One region of the Janthinobacterium breve genome, then DNA from elsewhere that is predicted to be linked to it. Evidence: predicted binding sites of a transcription regulator. Region 1 holds the regulator's gene; the other holds the start of a gene.
The links. Region 1 encodes FNR, which switches genes on or off when oxygen is low (the NO sensors DNR and NnrR bind a similar motif). Its sites were predicted from a motif close to TTGATNNNNATCAA; they were not measured.

Region 1 (9,085 bases):
CGACTATGTGGCGCGCGGCGAAGTCGATGCGGGCTTTGTCTACGCCACCGACGCGGCCATCATGAAGGATAAAGTGAACGTCGTGCTGGAGGTGCCGCTGGATGCGCCCGTGCTGTACCCGATCGCCACCATCAAGGGCAGCAGCAATGCGGCCGAAGCGAAGCGCTTCGTCAGCTACCTGCAGACGGCGCCGGCGCAAGCCATTTTCGCCAAGTACGGATTCAAGAAACCATAACTTAAGCACGCGCCCGCATGGATATCGCCTGGACCGCGCTGGCCCTGTCGCTCAAAGTAGCGGCCTGGGCCACAGCGCTCAATTTGCTGCTCGGCATCGGTACGGGCTATCTGCTGGCGCGCACGCGTTTTCCCGGGCGCGAGCTGCTCGACGCCCTCCTGACCCTGCCGATGGTGATGCCGCCCACCGTGCTCGGCTATTACCTGCTGGTGCTGCTGGGCCGGCGCGGCACCTTGGGCATCTGGCTGCAAGACAACTTCGGTATCAACCTCATCTTTACCTGGCAAGGCGCCGTGATCGCCTCCACGGTGGTCGCCTTTCCCCTCGTTTTCAAGCCGGCGCGCGCTGCCTTCGAGGCGGTCGACGGCCAGCTGGAGCAGGCGGCCCGCGTGCTGGGCATCTCGGAAATGGCGATTTTCTTCCGCGTCACGTTACCGCTGGCCTGGCGCGGCATCCTGGCCGGCGTGCTGTTGGGTTTTGTGCGCGCGCTGGGCGAGTTTGGCGCCACCCTGATGGTGGCCGGCAGCATTCCCGGCAAGACGCAAACCTTGTCGGTGGCCGTGTATGAAGCCGTGCAGGCGGGCCAGGACGACGTCGCCAACACCCTGGTGCTGATCACCTCTGCCGTGTGCATCGTGGTGCTGCTGTCGGCTGGCCGTCTGGCGCCCGGGCGCATCGTACACAAATGACGCCTATGCAACTCGACCTCGACATTCGCGCCACCTTGCGCTCCGGCAAACGCCGCTTCGACATGCACGTGCAATGCACCTCGAACAGCCAGCGCATCGCCGTGTATGGGCCGTCCGGTGCCGGCAAGAGCATGACCCTGAAAGCCATTGCCGGACTGTTTACACCGGACGCCGGCCATATCCGCCTGAATGGCCGTACCCTGTTCGATTCCGCCGCCGACATCAACTTGCCGCCGCAGCAGCGCAACGTGGCCTACCTGTTCCAGGATTACGCGCTGTTCCCGCACCTGACGGTGCGCCAGAACGTGGGCTTTGGCCTGAGCCGCGGCTGGTTCAATCCGCGCGCGCGCGAAAAATTGCAGAAAGTCGAGCATTGGCTAGACGCGTTTCATTTGCAGGAACTGGCGCATCAGTTCCCTGACGAGTTGTCCGGTGGCCAGCGCCAAAGGGTGGCGCTGGCGAGGGCGCTCGTGGCCGAACCAAACGCGCTGCTGCTCGACGAGCCGTTTGCCGCCCTCGATCCGGCGCTGCGTGTCAAAATGCGTCTGGAGCTGAGCCAGTGGCAGCAGCGCCTGGACGTGCCCATGATCCTGATCACACATGATCCGGAAGATGCGCGCATCCTGGGTGAACATGTGTTGTACTTGCGTGACGGACAAATTGACAGCATGGAAGAAAATAGGGCATCAGGTGAACGCATTGGATAAATCAGCGGCAGCGGAAATCGGCCTGCAAGGCTCGGTATGGATGACGGTGGGCGGCGAGCACCTGGGCGGCGTCGGCCGCGTGGAATTGCTGGGCGCCATTGCCGAGTGCGGCTCCATCACGCAGGCGGCCAAACTCGTCAAGATGAGCTACAAGGCGGCCTGGGACGCCATCGACGCCATGAACAACCTGGCTGGCGAGCCGCTGGTCGAGCGCTTGACGGGTGGCAAGGGCGGCGGCGGCACGCGGTTGACCCCACGGGGGCGCCAGCTGGTCGACAATTTCCGTATCATCGAGCGTGAGCATGCCCGCTACCTGCGCCAGCTGGGCAGCCAGGCGGAAGGCATCGCCGACGATCTTTTACTCATACGGAGAATGGCCATGAAAACCACGGCACGCAATCAATTCCTGGGCAAGGTGACCGAACTGAAACAGGGCGCCGTCAACGACGAAGTCACGCTGGCATTGCCAGGCGGCCAGCACATCGTGGCCATCGTCACGCGCGACAGCAGCGAAAGCCTGGGCCTGGTGCCGGGCGCGGAAGCGTTCGCGCTGATCAAGGCCTCGTCCATCATCCTCGTGGCGGACAGCGAAGGGGCGCGCTTTTCCGCGCGCAACCAATTGGCCGGGCTTGTGACGCGCGTGCAGACGGGCGCCGTCAACACGGAAGTGGTGCTGGACTTGCCGCGCGGCGGCACGATTGCCGCCATCATCACGAACCAGAGCAGCACCGACCTGGGTATCGAGATCGGCAGCAATGTGACGGCAATTTTCAAAGCGTCCAGCGTGATCCTGGGCGTGCCGGCTTAAACCCGAAGCAAGGACTAAGTTCAGGGGTCAGACCCCAGCTTTACGTTGCAGGCCTAATCCTTCAGCCTCGACAACCAATCGGCCGCCGCCGCCAGCGCCTGCCCGAGTTCCTGCGCCGTGTGCGCCAGCAGCGCCGGCACCTCGTCCAGGCGGCCCGCGTCGATGGCTTCCTCGGTGGCAAACGCGGCGCGGATCAGGCGCTTGGTGCCCAGGGTACCCACGGAACCGCGCACGCCGTGCAGGATGCGCGCCACGTCGCTGTGGCGGCCCGTTTGCAACGCTGTTTCGGCGTCGCGCACGGGCGTCATGCCCTTGTTCAGGGCGTCTTCCACCATGCGCCGCAGCACGCCGCGCCCCTTCGCATCGCGTCCCATCACGCGCATCAGCGGCGCCATGGAAAACACTTCCTCATCGGCAACAGGCGCCGGCTCGGTCGTCTGCACTTGGGGGCGCTTGGGCAGGTGGCGCAGGATGACTTCCATCATCTCTTCCACCACCACGGGCTTGGCGATGAAATCGCTGATGCCGGCCGTCATGCAGCGCTCGCGCTCGGACGCCAGCACGCCGGCCGTCATGGCGATCACGGGCAGGCTCAGACGCAGTTCCGTGCGGATGATATGGGTGGCGCTGAAACCGTCCATGACGGGCATCTGCATGTCCATCAGCACGATGTCGTAGCGCAGCGCTTCCGTGCGCAGCCGTTCCACGGCCTGCCAGCCGTCGCCCACCACGTCCAGGGTGGCGCCCATGTGCTCGAGGATGCCGCGCGCCACGGCCTGGTTCAAATGATTGTCTTCCACCAGCAGGAAATGCACGCCGGCCAGCTCCGTGCCCAGCGGCTGGCGCAGCATGCGCTGCTCGCCGCGGTCGTTCTTGGTGATCAGCGCCTGGTGCAGGGCATCGAACAGGCTCGATCCCGTGATCGGCTTCATCAGCACGACATCGGCCTCGGCGGCGCTGGAGATTTCTTCCAGGTGGTTGCGGGCGAAGGCGTTGACCATCACCACGATGGGCTGGCGCTGGCCGGTGGCCGCCTGGCGGATGGCCTTGGCCGTGGCCAGGCCATCCATGACGGGCATGTGCCAGTCGGCCAGCACCACGTCGTAGGGCTGCTGCTGCGCCAGGCGTTCGCGGTACAGTTCGATGGCGGCAAAGCCGGAGTCCACTTCATCGGCCAGCCAGCCCCACGCCTCGATCAGCTTGACGATCAGTTCGCGCGTGGTGCGGTTATCGTCGGCCACCAGCAGGCGCAACTGGCCCAGGGCCGGCATGCGCCGCGTTTCGGCCGGCTGCGCCAGCATGTCGAACGGCACGCTGAACCAGAAGCGGCTGCCCTTGCCTTCGCTGCTGGCGACGGCGATGTCGCCGCCCATCATGTGGATCAGCTGCTTGCTGATGGCCAGGCCCAGGCCCGTGCCGCCGAAGCGCCGCGTGATGCTCTGGTCGCCCTGTGAAAATGCGGAAAACAGTTGCTGTTGCTGCAATTCCGTCATGCCGATGCCCGTGTCGCGCACTTCGAAGCGCAGCCAGGCGCGCCCGTGCCCGCTCTCGGCCAGGCTGACGGCCACTACCACTTCGCCGCTCTCGGTGAACTTGATGGCATTGCCGGCCAGGTTGACGAGGACTTGCTGCAGGCGCTGGGCGTCGCCCACCAGGCGCCGCGGCACGTCGGGCTCGACGGCGATGGCCAGTTCCAGCTCCTTTTCGCCCGCATTCATGGTCATCGTCGTGGCCAGGGTATTCATCACTTCATCGAGGTCGAATTCGACGGGCGACAATTCCATGCGGCGCGCCTCGATCTTCGAATAGTCGAGCACGTCGTTGAGGATGCCCAGCAGCGACTGGCCCGCCACGCGCACCATGGTCAGATACTTGCGCTGTTCCGTATCGAGCCTGGTATTGCCCAGCAGATACACCATGCCCAGCACGGCATTGAGGGGCGTGCGGATTTCATGGCTCATGTTGGCCACGAAATCGCTCTTCGCGCGGTTGGCCGCCTCGGCCCGGTCGCGCTCCTGTTCCAGCTCCGCCGCGCGCGATTCGAGTTCCTGCTGCAGGCGGTCGCGTTCGCTCATCAGGCCGTTGAACGCTTCCGTCAGTTCGCCGATCTCGTCGCGCTGCTGCACCGGTACGGGGGTGAAACGGCTGCCGCTGGTGCGCAGGGCGAGCAGGGTGTCGCGCAGGCGCACCAGCGGCGACAGCAGGCGCACGGTGACCCAGCCCAGCACGGTAGCGGCCAGCAGCGAAGCGAGAATGCTCCACAGTACCAGCCGGTACAGCACACCATCGAACGGTTCGAAGGCATCCTCGACGGGCAGCGAGGCGGCCAGCAGCCAGTTCACGGACTTCAGGCGCTTGAAGCTGTTGACGGCCGTGACGCCGCGGCTGTTGGTGCTGACCATGCTGCCTTCACCATCTTCCTTCAGTAACTGTGTGGTCGTCAGGTTGGCGTTCGGCTTGCGCGGCTGCAGCAGCCGGCTGGTATCGGGGTGCAGCACGTAGCGCGGCGCGGCGTCGCGCGTGATGATGAAGTAATAGCCGCTCTTGCCGATCTTTTCCGTGCGCAGGCGGCCCAGCAGGTTATCCTTGTACAGGCGCAGCACGCCGATCACCACGCCCACCACCTGGCCGTTGGCGCCAAGCACGGGCGCCACCATCTGCACGATGGGCATGCCGCTCGATTTGCCCAGTATCGGTTCGGTGATCATGGGTTGACGCGTGCGCAAGACGGTCTGGAAATATTCGCGTTCGGCAACGTTGATGCCGGCGCGTCCCGTGACGAGGGGCATGTCGGCCACGACGGCGCCTTGCGCGTCGAGCACCAGCACGTCGTCGAACAGCACCAGCATCGAGCGGCGCGCATAGTATTCGCGCAATTGGGCGGGCTGGGCGATCAATTCCGGCGGCTGCTGCCTGGCCGTCAGCGTGACGATCTGCAGCAGCATGCCCAGCTTGTCGTCGAGCTCGGCAGCGGTGCGGGTGATCAGGGACGATTGCTGGCTCAGCAGTACTCTGGTGAAGTCGGCGCGCATGTGCTGCAACTGGATCATGGTGACCAGCGCGATCATGGCGATCGAGGTCAGGCTGGTGGCCAGCGCGACTTTTGCTTTAATGCCGAGAGGCTTCATGATTTCCTTTTCAGTACCGTGCGGCACAGGCGGCAGATAATGCTGTCAGGAATTTTCCTATCAATACATCAACTTGGCAAGCGGCGCCGCGCAAATTGCCCTCCCCGCATGGGCTTTTGACGATGTTGCCAGATAATTAAAGTCAGAACGTCGTTTATTCAGCGCAATTGCGGTGAAATTGGCACACGGCAACCGTGTATGCAGTAAACTCGTTATTGCATTTTCTAAAAGGTAACGACATGACTGAAGCGCTACTCACTCCCACCTTGCCCACAGTGAACGTGGAAGCGTTGCGTGCGCGATGCTCGACCTGCAGCATGCATCAATTGTGCCTGCCGATGGGCCTCGATGTGGGCGACATGGACAGGCTGGACCAGATCATCGGCCGCCGCCGCAAGATCGTGCGCGGCGCTTCGTTGTTCCGTATCGGCGACTCGTTCCAGAATCTGTACGCGATCCGCCTGGGGCACTTCAAGACGTACCAGATCAATCCGGGCGGCGAAGAGCAGGTGACGGGTTTCCAGATGGCCGGCGAACTGCTGGGCATGGACGCCATCAGCGCCGATCGCCACCACTGTAATGCGGTGGCGCTGGAAGACAGCGAAGTGTGTGAAATTCCGTTTTCCAGCCTGGAACAATTGCTGGGCAATATGCCGACCCTGCTGCGCCATTTCCACCGCATGATGAGCCAGGAAATCACGCGCGAGCAAAGCGTGATGCTGTTGCTGGGCAATATGCAGGCGACGCAGCGTTTTGCCGCCTTTATCGTCAACCTGGCCTCGCGCTATGAAGCGCGCGGCTATTCGGCCAGCAAATTTCAGCTGCGCATGTCGCGCGAGGAAATCGGCAATTACCTGGGGCTGACCATCGAGAGCGTCAGCCGTTTATTGTCGAAATTCAAGAAAGAAGGCTGGCTGCGCGTCTCCAACCGCGAGATCGAGATCTTGCAGCCGGCCAAGTTGAAAGCCATTACGGCCGGCACGGACGTCTGCAAGTAAGTCTTACAGCTCTTCATCGGCGTGCAGCGCGATGCTGCGCTGCAGGGGCCAGGTCCAGATGCCGGACAGGCGCCACTCGCGTTTGTCGTTTTCCACCAGCACTTGCCAGCGGCTGCGCTCGAGCATCGGCAGCGCTACCGAGAAGTTGCCGGCCGCATCGGGCTGCACCAGCAGCTTGATATCCTTTTCCGGCAAGGTCGCATGCGCCAGGTGCAGCTGCAGCGGACCCTGGTAAGCCTTGCCGAAGCTGTGCACGGAACCGCTGAGGCGCGCTGACGCCACATCATAGGACAGGCTGGTATCCATCGCCAGGTCGCTGGCGATCGTATCGCGCCGCAAGTCCTGGTTGATCGCCTTGCCCTGCTTGTAATAATCACCCACCACCAGCGCATCGGGCTGCGTAAACGCGATATACGCCATGCAGCTGCCGACGACCACGGACAGGCCGGGACCGATCATCAGCAGCCAAGGCCAGCGATGCTTGTACCACGGTGCAACGGGGGCTTGCAGCTTGAGACTGTCGGACATGGTATTTCTCCTGATTAATTGGCCAATCCCCATCCGGGGACTGGCCTTCCTACAACTTCGTGGCGGCGGCGAGGGCACCCGGTCCCCGTCCGCCTTTCCTTGTTAGCGCGGCACGATGAATACCGCGCTTTCACGCACATGCAGCGATGGGTCGTCCAGCGAGTGCAATTCGATGGCAATCTTGTTCGAGCCCTTCTCGCCGACGCCGTGCGGCACGCGCAGGCGGATAGGCCAGCCCAGCGTTTCCGTTGGCTGCAAGGTCACCTCTTCGCGCGTCAGCAAGGTCAGACCCGGCAAGCCGGAAGCGCTGATCTTGAAGTGCTGGGTTTGCTCCGAAGTGTTCATGATCTGCAGACGGTAAACGTTCTCGATCATGCCGTCTTCCACTTCGCGTCCCATCGAACCGCGGTCGCGGATGACGTCCATTTTCAGGGGCGTGCGCAGGGCCAGCGAAGTACACACGGCGATGATGATCAGGGCCAGGATGGAGGTGTAGATCAGCACGCGCGGACGCATGGCGCGCTGGCGTATCTGCTTCGAACTGAAGTTGTTTTCCATCGCATGGTCGGTACTGTAGCGTACCAGTCCCCGTGGCCGCTCGACCTTGTCCATCACGCTGTTGCAGGCATCGACGCAGGCGGCGCAGCCGATGCATTCATACTGAAGGCCGTTGCGGATATCGATGCCGGTCGGACACACCTGCACGCACAGGGTGCAGTCGATGCAGTCGCCCAGCTTGTCGTTGTTGCCGGCCTTCTTACTGATGGCGCCACGCGGTTCGCCGCGCTTGGTATCGTAGGTGATGATCAGGGTGTCCTGGTCGAACATGGCGCTCTGGAAGCGCGCGTAGGGGCACATGTATTTGCACACCTGCTCGCGCAGCCAGCCCGCGTTGCCGTAGGTTGCCAGGCTGTAGAACAAGACCCAGAACCATTCCCAGGGACCGAAATTGAGGGTGGTCACCGCCTGCGCCAGGTCCTTGATCGGCGTGAAGTAGCCGACAAAGGTAAAGCCCGTCCACAGGGCGATGGCGCCCCACACCAGGTGCTTGGCCGTCTTCTTGAAGGCCTTGCGCACGGAGGGGCCCTGCTTGTCGAGGGCCATGCGCGCGCTGCGCGTGCCCTCGATGCGGCGTTCGACCCACAGGAAGATTTCCGTGTATACCGTTTGCGGGCAAGAGAACCCGCACCACACCCGCCCGGCGATGGCCGTGACGAGGAACAACAAATACGCACAGATGATCAGCAGGGCCGCCAGATAGATGAAATCCTGGGGCCAAAGCACGACGCCGAAAATGTAGAACTTGCGCGTGGTCAAATCGAACAGCAGGGCTTGCCTGCCATTCCAGGTCAACCACGGCAAGCCGTAGAACGCCAGCTGGGTAAGCCATACGCATACCCATCGCCAGGTAGCGTAGCGTCCTTTGGCCTCGCGAGGGTAGATTTGCTCGCGGGCCGCATACATCTTGATGACTTGAGGTTCCATTACGTCATTTCACGGGCGTCTGGGGATTTGACAGGCTCCAGACATAGGCCGACAACACATGTACCTTGGACTCGCCGAGGAAATCGCTGAAAGCCGGCATGGTGTTGTTGCGTCCCTTGCGGATGGTTTCCATGATGGTATCAGCACTGCCGCCGTACAGCCAGATCTTGTCCGTCAGGTTCGGCGAACCCAGCATCGGGTTGCCCTTCGCATCGGCGCCATGACAGGCCATGCAGGCGCCGAACTTGGCCTTGCCCAGCACCGACTTGACGGGGTCCGAGGTGGAACCGGACAGGCTCAGCACATAATGGGCCACGTTCTCGACATCCTTTTCGGAGCCCAGGGCGGCGCCCATCGGTGGCATCTGGCCATTGCGACCGTGCATGATGGTGGTCTTGATGATGTCAGGTTCGCCGCCATACAGCCAGTCCTTGTCGGTCAGGTTGGGGAAGCCCTTGTTGCCGCGCGCATCCGAACCGTGGCATTGCGCGCAGTAGGTCAGGAACA
Region 2 (9,085 bases), on a different contig from region 1:
GGTGGTGGACGTGGGTGGCGTGCTCAAGCAAATTCAGGGCGTGCTGGACCAGGTGGTCACGGCCGTCGAATTCCTCTTCGCCTTTACCCTGGCGTCGGGCTTGCTGGTGCTGTATGCGGCCTTGATGGGCTCGCAGGACGAGCGCACGCGCGAAGCGGGCCTGCTGCGCGCGCTGGGCGCCACGCGGCGCCAGCTGGCGCAGGCGCAGCTGATCGAATTTTCGCTCGTCGGCGCGCTGGCCGGCTTGCTGGCGGCGACGGGCGCGGCTGCCATGGGCTGGGCCCTGGCCACCTACCAGTTCAAGTTCGCCTGGAGCTTCGCGCCGGGCGTGTGGGCCTTCGGCCTGCTGGCCGGCGCCCTGTGCGCGATCGCCGGCGGCTGGCTGGGCTTGCGCAATGTCTTGAAACATCCGCCGCTGCAAACGCTGCGGGAAGGCTAAGTTGCCAACTACGCGTTGACGCTGTCGCCCGCGCCCGCGCGCAGAAATTGCGCGTAGGACATGACTGGCTGCCCCAGCTGGTGCGCCGGCACGTCGAACAGGGCCCAGAAATATGTCACGCGGCCCAGGCAGATGGTGGGCGCGGCGCAGTAGCGGAACCAGTTTTCGCCGATGTGCGCCGCATACATGCCATCGCTGTCGGCGTCCGAAAAATACGGGATCACGCGCATTTCCAGCAGGGCCAGCAGCAAGGATTCCGGTGCGTCGCTGTCGCGCGCCATTTCGTACTGCGTGTGCAGGCTGCGTTCCGTCTCGATGATCATCAGCTTGGCGTGGCCATCGCGCGTGAAGAACAGGATGCCGCTGGGATTGGGAAAGATGTAAAACTCGACGAAGCCATGGCGCCGGCACAGCTCGTGCACGACGGTAGCCAGGGCTTCGTCTTGCAGGAAACTGTAGTCGTGCAGCAATAGCAAGTCGCGCACGGTGTCCGACTGCTGCAGGAAGAATTCGCGTTGCAGGGCATGGATTTCCTGTTCCAGGATATCGAGCGCATCGTCGTCGCTCTTCTTGATGTAGCGGTCGATCAAGCCCCGGTTGAAGGCTGTCACGGCCACTTTTTCATCGGCCGCCCCTGTAAATAAAATCTTCTTGCACGGCAAGTCGCGCACGGCCTGGCAGAATTCCAGGCCATTCATTTGCGGCATCGAATAATCGACCACCAGCACGGACGGTACGGCAAAGCGCTGCGCCTGGCCGCTGATGCGCCAGATGCGTTCGAGATCGAGCGCCACGTTGCACTGGTCGGGCGGCAGGTTTTGCGTGTCGAAATTGACGTGCAGTGGCGTTTCGCCCAGTTGCGTGCTGTGGCGCAACCAGTGCAGCGCGCTGCTGGTGTCGTGGAAAGTCTTGCGCGCCAGGCCGGGATCGAGCTGGAACGCCAGGCTTTTCAGGAAGGAATCGCTGTCGTCGATCAATACGGTCAGGGTCGGATGGGTGTAGACGGGCAGTTGCATGCGTCACCTTGCGGGAGAAGAGGGTTGGAAGCGGGCAGGCAGGGGTTGGGGAAATTCCAGGATGAAGATCGCATAGGCATGCTCGCGCGATACGCAGCGGATGCGCGCTTGCCAGGCGGTGACGATCTGCCGGCACAGTGCCAGGCCGATGCCGCTGCCGTTATGCACGGGATAGGAATAAAAACGCTCGAAGATCAACGGCAGGCGGGCCGGCGCGATGCCGCAGCCCGTGTCGATGAACAGCAGCCTGGGCACAGGGCGGGCGCCGTCGATGATGATGCGCACGCGGCCCTTGCCGGCCCGCTGGATGGCTTTCAGCGCATTTCTCAGCAGGTTCAGCAGGATCACCACGCACAGTTCGTCCTGGCCGGCGAACTGGAAGTCGGTGCGCACGTCCACCGTGACGCTGGCCCGCTGCAGCTTGCCGGTAAACGGGTAGCGTTTGAGCACGGCGTTCACCATCGCCAGCATCGAGAGCGACTGGCTGGGCTGCAGGTTGCGGTTCACGGCACTGGCGCTCATCAGGAACAAGTCGATCATGTGTTGCATGTGGCGCACTTCGAACTGGATACGCGACAGGGCATCCTGCAGCGGCGGTATGTCGTCCGCCTGGCCAGCCAGCTGCGGCAGCAGCCGGCGCATGCCCCGCACATTCGCTTCCACGCTGGTCAGCGGCGTGCGCAGTTCGTGCGCCACGGAACCGAGCCCGGCCGCCATGCCCGCCAGCCGTTCCCGTTCCAGTACTTTGCTGCCCACTTTCACCACGGACAGCGCGGCGATGGTGAACCAGTGCACGGGCAATTGCTGCAGCACTTCAGGCTGCAGCAGGTAGGCGCCTTCCCCTTGCAGGATGACGGCCAAGCAGGCGGCACCCGTGCCGATCAGGTAGGCGCGGCAGGCCAGTCCCGTGTCGAAATGAAACAGCACCACCAGGCCGATCAGCAGCGACTGGCTCCAGATGGACGAGGCGTGATTCATCAGAAACATGAAGGTAAAGAAGAAGGGCAGGATGTAGCTGAGCGCGAACAGCAGGTAGCGCGACAGCCAGCGGACCGAGAAGCGGCGCGCAAACAAGCCGGCCACGCAGATGCCCACGCCCGTCAGGCGCAGGGTCAGGTTTTCATAGGCTTGTGGGAAAAAAAATTGCCACAGCAGGTAGTACAGCGGCATGGCCACCGTGCCCACGGCGGCCAGCATGGCGACGCGGCTGGCCAGGTTTTCATGCGGCACGCGTTCATGTAGCAGCGAATGGAGCAGGCGCCTGCGCCAGTGTGTCCATCCTCCTTGCCATTGCTGCGTCATGACTCTGCCTTGATTCTCTTCAGAACATTATCATCGCGTAATTTTTCTTGCTTGTACGGTTATCTCGCCGGACATTGATATACGTCAATGGATGAGTTGGCAACACGGTCAAGGCTTTAATCCGCAGCAAACCTTTCCCCAGGAGAAAAACCATGACTATCGCTACCAGCCTGCACGCCCCATCCTTCGCCCGCGCCGAACATTGCCTGCCCGACTACATCGTGCGGCGCATGGATGCGCATCACGTCACGCGCATTGAAAAACTGCTGGGTGGCCAGCATCCCCACGCCTGGCAACCGACACCCGCCCATGCCATTTTTCTGGCGGGTAATGACTATCTTTCCATCGCCGCCGAGCCGGCGCTGGTGGCGGCCCAGGTGGCTTCCCTGCAGGCGAACGCGGGCGGCATGCTGATGTCGGCCGTGTACTTGCAGGAAGGCAGCGAACAGCATCGGCTGGAAAGCCGGCTGGCCCGCTTCATGGGCTGCGAGGACGGCATTCTGGCGCAGTCCGGCATGGCGGCCAATGTCGGCTTGCTGCAGTGTATCGCCGGCCCCGGCATCCCCGTCTACCTGGACATGCAGGCCCATGCCTCGCTGTGGGAAGGCGTGCTGTCGGCGCAGGCCCAGGCCGTCGCCTTCTTGCACAATGACATGGCGCACCTGCGGCGGCAAGTGGAAAAACATGGCCGCGGCGTGATCGTCGTCGATGCCCTGTACAGTACCAACGGCAGCCTGGCGCCGCTGCTGGAACTGCTGGACATTGCCGAGCGCAGCGACTGCGTGGTGGTGGTCGACGAGTCCCACTCGCTGGGCACGCATGGTCCGCAAGGCGCGGGCCTGGTGGAAGCCTGGGGCCTGGGCCACCGCGTGCATTTCCGCACGGCGTCGCTGGCCAAGGCCTTCGCGGGACGCGCCGGTTTCATCAGTTGTTCCAGCCGCTTCAAGGGATATTTCTTGTCTGAATCGCGTCCTGCCATCTTCAGCTCCTGCCTGCTGGCGCACGAGCTGGCATGGCTGGACGCGGCGCTCGATTTCATCATGGCCGCCGACGCGCGCCGCGCCATTTTGCGGCGCCACACGGTGCAGGTGCGCGAGGGTTTGAGCGCGCTCGGCTACAACGTCAGCGACGGCACGGAACAGATCGTGGCGCTGGAAGCGGGTGGCGAACCGGCCACCCTGGCCCTGCGCCAGGCGCTGGAGCGGCATGGCATTTACGGCGCCATGTTCTGCGCCCCGGCAACGGCGAAGAACCGCGCCCTCGTGCGGCTGACCCTCAACGCGGGACTCGACGAGACGGGCATCGCCAGGCTGCTGGCCGCCTGCGCGGCGGTGCGCGCCGAAGTGGGCGTGGAACACTGGCAGTCGACACGGCGCTTGCGCAAGCTGGCGCTCGTGTAAGCGGCGGCGGGGGTTGGCGGTGTCAGCCGGCCAGCCTGCCCAGGATGGCCGATAGCGCTGCCAGCTGCTCTGCCGGGGCGTCCTGCAGCAATTCGCGGCCCACCGCATGCGCGGTGGCGCTGGCATGTCCCAGCAATTCCTGGCCGGCGGCAGTCAGCACGGCATAGCCCACGCGCGCGTCGCGCACATCGGCCTGGCGCACCACCAAGCCGATTTTTTCCAGCGGCATCAAGGAGCGCGTGACGCCCGAGGCCGTCAACGCCAGGCGTTCGGCCAAGTCGATGCGGCGCAGGCGCGCACCGGGTGCGCGCTGCAGCTGATACAGCAATTGATAGTCGCTGAAGCTCAGACCATGCACATTGCCCAGGGCGCTGTCGAAGCGGCGCACGATGAGTGCCTGGGCGCGCGCCAGGCGCAGGAAAAAGTCCAGCGCGCCATCGCTGTCCGGCGACGGGGGAGTGTGATCGTTCATGGTTTTCTTTATGTTGACTGCGCAGTGCTTGAGTGCGCAAGTGTAAAGCAAACCTGCTCAATACAGTGGCTGCCCCTGTTCCAGCCACTGTGCGCGGTGCAGGGCCAGCAGGGCGGCCAGCTCGGCATCCGCATCGAAGGCGGGATCGTCGGGCAGCCTGACGGTGTCGATGATCTCGCAGGAAAAGGCCGCCGCGCCGTCGCGCCGCCAGTCCGCCTGCAGCAGAGCATTGCGGTGTTTGCCCAGGTTCAGTTCGAAGCGGTGCCGGTTCAGCATGCCGGGCGCGTTACGGCTGCATTCGAGCAAGGTCCGTCCGCTGGGCAGGTGCCGCAGGGCGATGATGCCCAGCGGCGGTGGCTGTTGCCGGTAGTGTGCCTTCAATGTTGTTTGTCGTGTCTTGTCCATGTTGTATTTATGCTATTGTTCGTTCAAATCGTTTCTGCTCCGGCGATGCGCGGGATGGTGGTGAAGAGTGCCGCCGCCACGGCTGCCGCCAGCAGCAGGGCGCCGCCGCTGCAGAACAGCTCACCCACGCTCAGGTGGCGTAGCAGCGCGCCCGTTGCCGCCGCCGACAGGGGGGCCAAGCCCAGGAAGATGCCCATGAACAGGGCCATGGCCCGGCCCAGCATGGCGGGTGCCACGCGCCGCTGTATCCACGTAAAGATGGCGACCTGCAAGTAGCCACCCAGCATGCCTGTGACGGCCAGCAAGGCTGCGCCTTGCCAGGCTGTGCTGATTTGCCCCAGCACCATCAGCAGGCAGCCCACCACCGCGTCGACGAGCAGCAGGGTGGCGCCGAAACGCCGGCGCAGCCAGGCGCCGCCCAGGCTGGAGGCCAGCATGCCGGCCAGGGTGCCGGCGCCGTGCGCGCCCATCAGCAGTCCCAGCGCTGCGGCACCGTGCAGGCGTTCGCTGGCCAGCACGGGCAAGGCCACCTGCAGCGGTCCCATGACGAAGAAGGCCACCACCGCCCAGTAGGCATATCAACTGCGCAAGGGAATGTCGCGCCACACCAAGGCCAGGCCCGCCGCCGTGTCGCGCCACATGCCTTGCGCCGTGGCGGCGGCTGCCAGTGGCCGCAGGCTGACTTGCCGCAAGGTCCAGGCGGAGAACAGGAACGTCAGCGCATCGATGGCAAAGGCGGCGGCCAGCGCTGCCATGGGGGTTTGCTGCGCGCCATCGTGAGAGCCGAGCACCAGCGCAGCCATCAGGGGGCCGGCCAGCAAGGACAACTGGCGCGCGCCCATTTGCAAGCCATTGGCTTTTTGCAACGATTGCAGCGGCACGGCCTGCGGCAGAATGGCCGTGCCGGCCGGGATGGCGAAGGCGGAAGTGATACCCAGCGCCAGCGCGGCCGCATACGCCAGCGCCAGGCTGGCCTGGTCCAGCAACAGCAGTGCCGCCAGCAACAGCAAAATGGCGGCGTTCGCATATTTGCTCAGCAGTATCACGCGTCGGGGTGAATAGCGGTCGGCGACGGTGCCGCCCAGCAAGATGAGCACGGCGCGCGGGGCGCCCATCAGGGCCACGGCGATGCCCAGGCTGAGGCTATCGCCCGTCAGGCTCAGCACCAGCCAGGGCAGGGCCAGCATGCTGAACTGGTCGCCCAGCATGGAGACCATGCCGCCCCCCAGCAGCCAGCGGAAGTTGCTATTGCGTAGCAAAGGAGTGTCGATAGCGCTTGGCATGCTCGTCTTGTCCGTGTTTGAGAAATTGCATGGTAGTTGATATAAGCTTGAGTGGTCAAGTATATTGCCATTTATTGTGGCATCGGCAGCTGGCCCTGCGTGGGCCGCCGACGCTTGCGTTATCATGGCGGCCATGACTGAGAACACTGCCCCCACCCTGTACGAGACCATCGGCGGCGCCCCCGTGCTGCGCGAAATGGTCGACCGTTTTTATGACTTGATGGAACTGGAAACGGAATTTTCCGGCATCCGCGTCATGCATCCCCCATCCACAGACGGTTCGCGCGACAAGCTGTATTTCTTCCTGACGGGGTGGATGGGTGGGCCGGATTTATATATCGAGAAATTCGGCCACCCGCGCCTGCGCGCCCGCCATTTGCCCTACGCCATCGGCACCAGCGAGCGCGACCAGTGGCTGCGCGCCATGGCCTGGGCCATGGAAGACACGGGTATCGAAGAGTCCCTGCGCGTGCGCCTGATGGAATCGTTCTATCAGACAGCCGACTGGATGCGCAACAAACCTGACTGATCCCATGAGCCCAATCGAGTTTTACAGCCTGCTGGGCGCCGCTGCCGTCGCCATCGTCCTATTAATCTTGCTGCTGCTGCGTCCGCGTGGCGTGGCCGGCGATGGCACCACCACGCTGGCGCTGGTGCAGCAGCACCAGCAGCAAAGCCTGGAACGCATCGACCGCGTCGAACGCGAAGTGCGGCTGCAGTTGCAGGCGTCGGCGCAGGCGACGCGGCAGGACTTGTCCGCCGGCCTGGCGCAATTCCAGGCGGCAACCCTGCAACAACTCGACAGCCTGCGCACGCAAATGCAGGCGCAGGGGAAAGTCGGGCGCGAAGAGCAGGCGCAAAGCCTGGCGCGCTTTGCCGAGAGCACGAATCAAACCCTGGCCCAGCTGACAGAATCGAATGCGCAGCGCATGCTGGAAGTGCGCGCCACGCTGGAAAACAAGATCCGCGACTTGCAGGCTGACAATGGCGCGCGCCTGGAAGAGATGCGCAAGACGGTCGATGAAAAACTGCATGCCACGCTGGAAACGCGTTTGAGTGCCTCGTTCCAGCAAGTGTCGGAGCGGCTGGAAAAAGTCCACCAGGGCTTGGGTGAAATGCAGCAGTTGGCGCTGGGCGTGGGCGACCTGAAGCGGGTGCTCACCAACGTCAAGACACGGGGCACCTGGGGCGAGGTGCAGCTGGAAATGTTGCTGGAGCAGGTACTCACTGTCGACCAGTACGCCAAGAACGTGGAAACGGTACCGGGCAGCGGCGCGCGCGTGGAATTCGCCCTGAAACTGCCGGGCCTCTCCGACGGCGGGCCGCCCGTGTGGATGCCTATCGATGCGAAGTTTCCCAAGGAACAGTACGAACGCCTGGTCGAAGCGGCCGAGCGGGCCGATGCGGACGGCGTGGCCCTGGCCGGCCGCGAGCTGGAGCGTGCTGTGCGGGGCGAGGCGAAAACCATCGCCGAGAAATACCTGGCGCCGCCGCAGACGACGGACTTCGCCATCCTGTTCCTGCCCACGGAGGGCTTGTATGCGGAAGTGCTGCGCCGCCCGGGACTGGCCGACGAATTGCAGCGCGTGCACCGCGTCAGCATCGCCGGGCCATCCACCCTGACTGCCTTGCTCAACAGTTTGCAGATGGGTTTCCGCACCTTGGCGCTGGAAAAGCGCTCGTCGGAAGTATGGCAGGTGCTGGGCGCCGTCAAGACGGAGTTCGGCAAGTTTGGCGACGTGCTGTCGCAAACCCGGCTGACCCTGGAAAAGGCGGCGAAGAATATCGAAAGCGCGGAAGTGCGCAGCCGGCAGATGGCACGCAAATTGAAATCCGTGGAAGCCTTGCCGGGCGAGGCCGCCGCCTTGCTGCTGGGTGTGGCGGACGCGGGCTCGTCCGCCGAGGCGGACGGCGAATAGCGCCGTCGGCGTTCAGGCCGCCGCCGCTGGCCGGTGGCGCAACGAGGCATGGGCCAGCAGCGCCAGTCCCGCCAGCAGCATGGCCCAGGTGTGCGGTTCCGGCACGGCCGGCAGGACGCTCGCGCCGGTGGGCGGCATCAGGGGCAGGATAACGGTGGGCGAATACGACTCGATGAAGCTGCTGCCGCGCGGTGGCGGTCCGCCGCCGTTGCGCCCATCGCCTATGCTCGATGGCAACGCCGTGTTGCTGCTGGTATGCACGACATCGAAGGCCAGCAGGGGCAGGCCCGCTACCACGGCCGGCGGCGCCTGGCCCGTGAACGAACCGCCATGCGCGGCACCTGGGTTGTCGATGATGGGCACGGATGGTGCCGCCACAGGTGCGGCAGCCACAGGTGGTGCGCCGCCCGGCGCGGCTCCACCCGGCGCCGCGCCAGCGCCGCGCGGTCCGGCCGCCACCGCCTGCGTGATGCGGCTGACATTGCGGCACACGGTGGGCACCAGGATGCAGGCGCCCTGCACGCAGTACACGAGTCCCCTTTCCTGCATCTGCTCGCTCCAGCCCGAGCGCGAGACATTGCGGCACACGCGACCCGGCCCGAAATGCATGTCGCTGATGCGCGCATCGTAGCTGCCCTTGCCGCGGATCGCGTCGCGGCTGATCACGACGATTTCATCGTACTGGCGCGCGCGCATGCGCGCCTTCAATTCTTCGCGCACCTGCGGCGCGATGTCCGGGTACCGGTCCACGGCGGCCACCACATCGCCCATGAACGGGTCGGCACCGGGACGGTTCCAGTTGCAGTGTTCCAGCACGTCGGCCCGTGGGACCCCTTTGGCATAAGCGGG

Region 2: cqsA (alpha-hydroxyketone-type quorum-sensing autoinducer synthase) is a predicted target of FNR. The motif match lies at 2,832-2,845, and genes of this name have one in related genera.

What each region holds. Positions count from the first base shown of each region.
Region 1 is NZ_JBNYXY010000011.1:228,716-237,800, forward strand. Features, by position in the region: gene modA (molybdate ABC transporter substrate-binding protein) at 1-235, shown strand, start outside; gene modB (molybdate ABC transporter permease subunit) at 253-924, shown strand; gene ACQ4W0_RS23170 (sulfate/molybdate ABC transporter ATP-binding protein) at 930-1,631, shown strand; gene ACQ4W0_RS23175 (TOBE domain-containing protein) at 1,672-2,439, shown strand; gene ACQ4W0_RS23180 (response regulator) at 2,493-5,567, opposite strand; gene fnr (fumarate/nitrate reduction transcriptional regulator Fnr) at 5,807-6,565, shown strand; gene ACQ4W0_RS23190 (FixH family protein) at 6,569-7,093, opposite strand; gene ccoG (cytochrome c oxidase accessory protein CcoG) at 7,196-8,578, opposite strand; gene ccoP (cytochrome-c oxidase, cbb3-type subunit III) at 8,583-9,085, opposite strand, start outside.
Region 2 is NZ_JBNYXY010000003.1:213,037-222,121, reverse strand. Features, by position in the region: gene ACQ4W0_RS06420 (ABC transporter permease) at 1-439, shown strand, start outside; gene ACQ4W0_RS06415 (response regulator) at 448-1,455, opposite strand; gene ACQ4W0_RS06410 (sensor histidine kinase) at 1,459-2,757, opposite strand; gene cqsA (alpha-hydroxyketone-type quorum-sensing autoinducer synthase) at 2,910-4,157, shown strand; gene ACQ4W0_RS06400 (MarR family winged helix-turn-helix transcriptional regulator) at 4,180-4,629, opposite strand; gene ACQ4W0_RS06395 (GIY-YIG nuclease family protein) at 4,687-5,034, opposite strand; gene ACQ4W0_RS06390 (MFS transporter) at 5,058-5,594, opposite strand; gene ACQ4W0_RS06385 (MFS transporter) at 5,613-6,317, opposite strand; gene ACQ4W0_RS06380 (group II truncated hemoglobin) at 6,451-6,846, shown strand; gene ACQ4W0_RS06375 (DNA recombination protein RmuC) at 6,851-8,236, shown strand; gene ACQ4W0_RS06370 (MHFG family PEP-CTERM protein) at 8,249-9,085, opposite strand, start outside.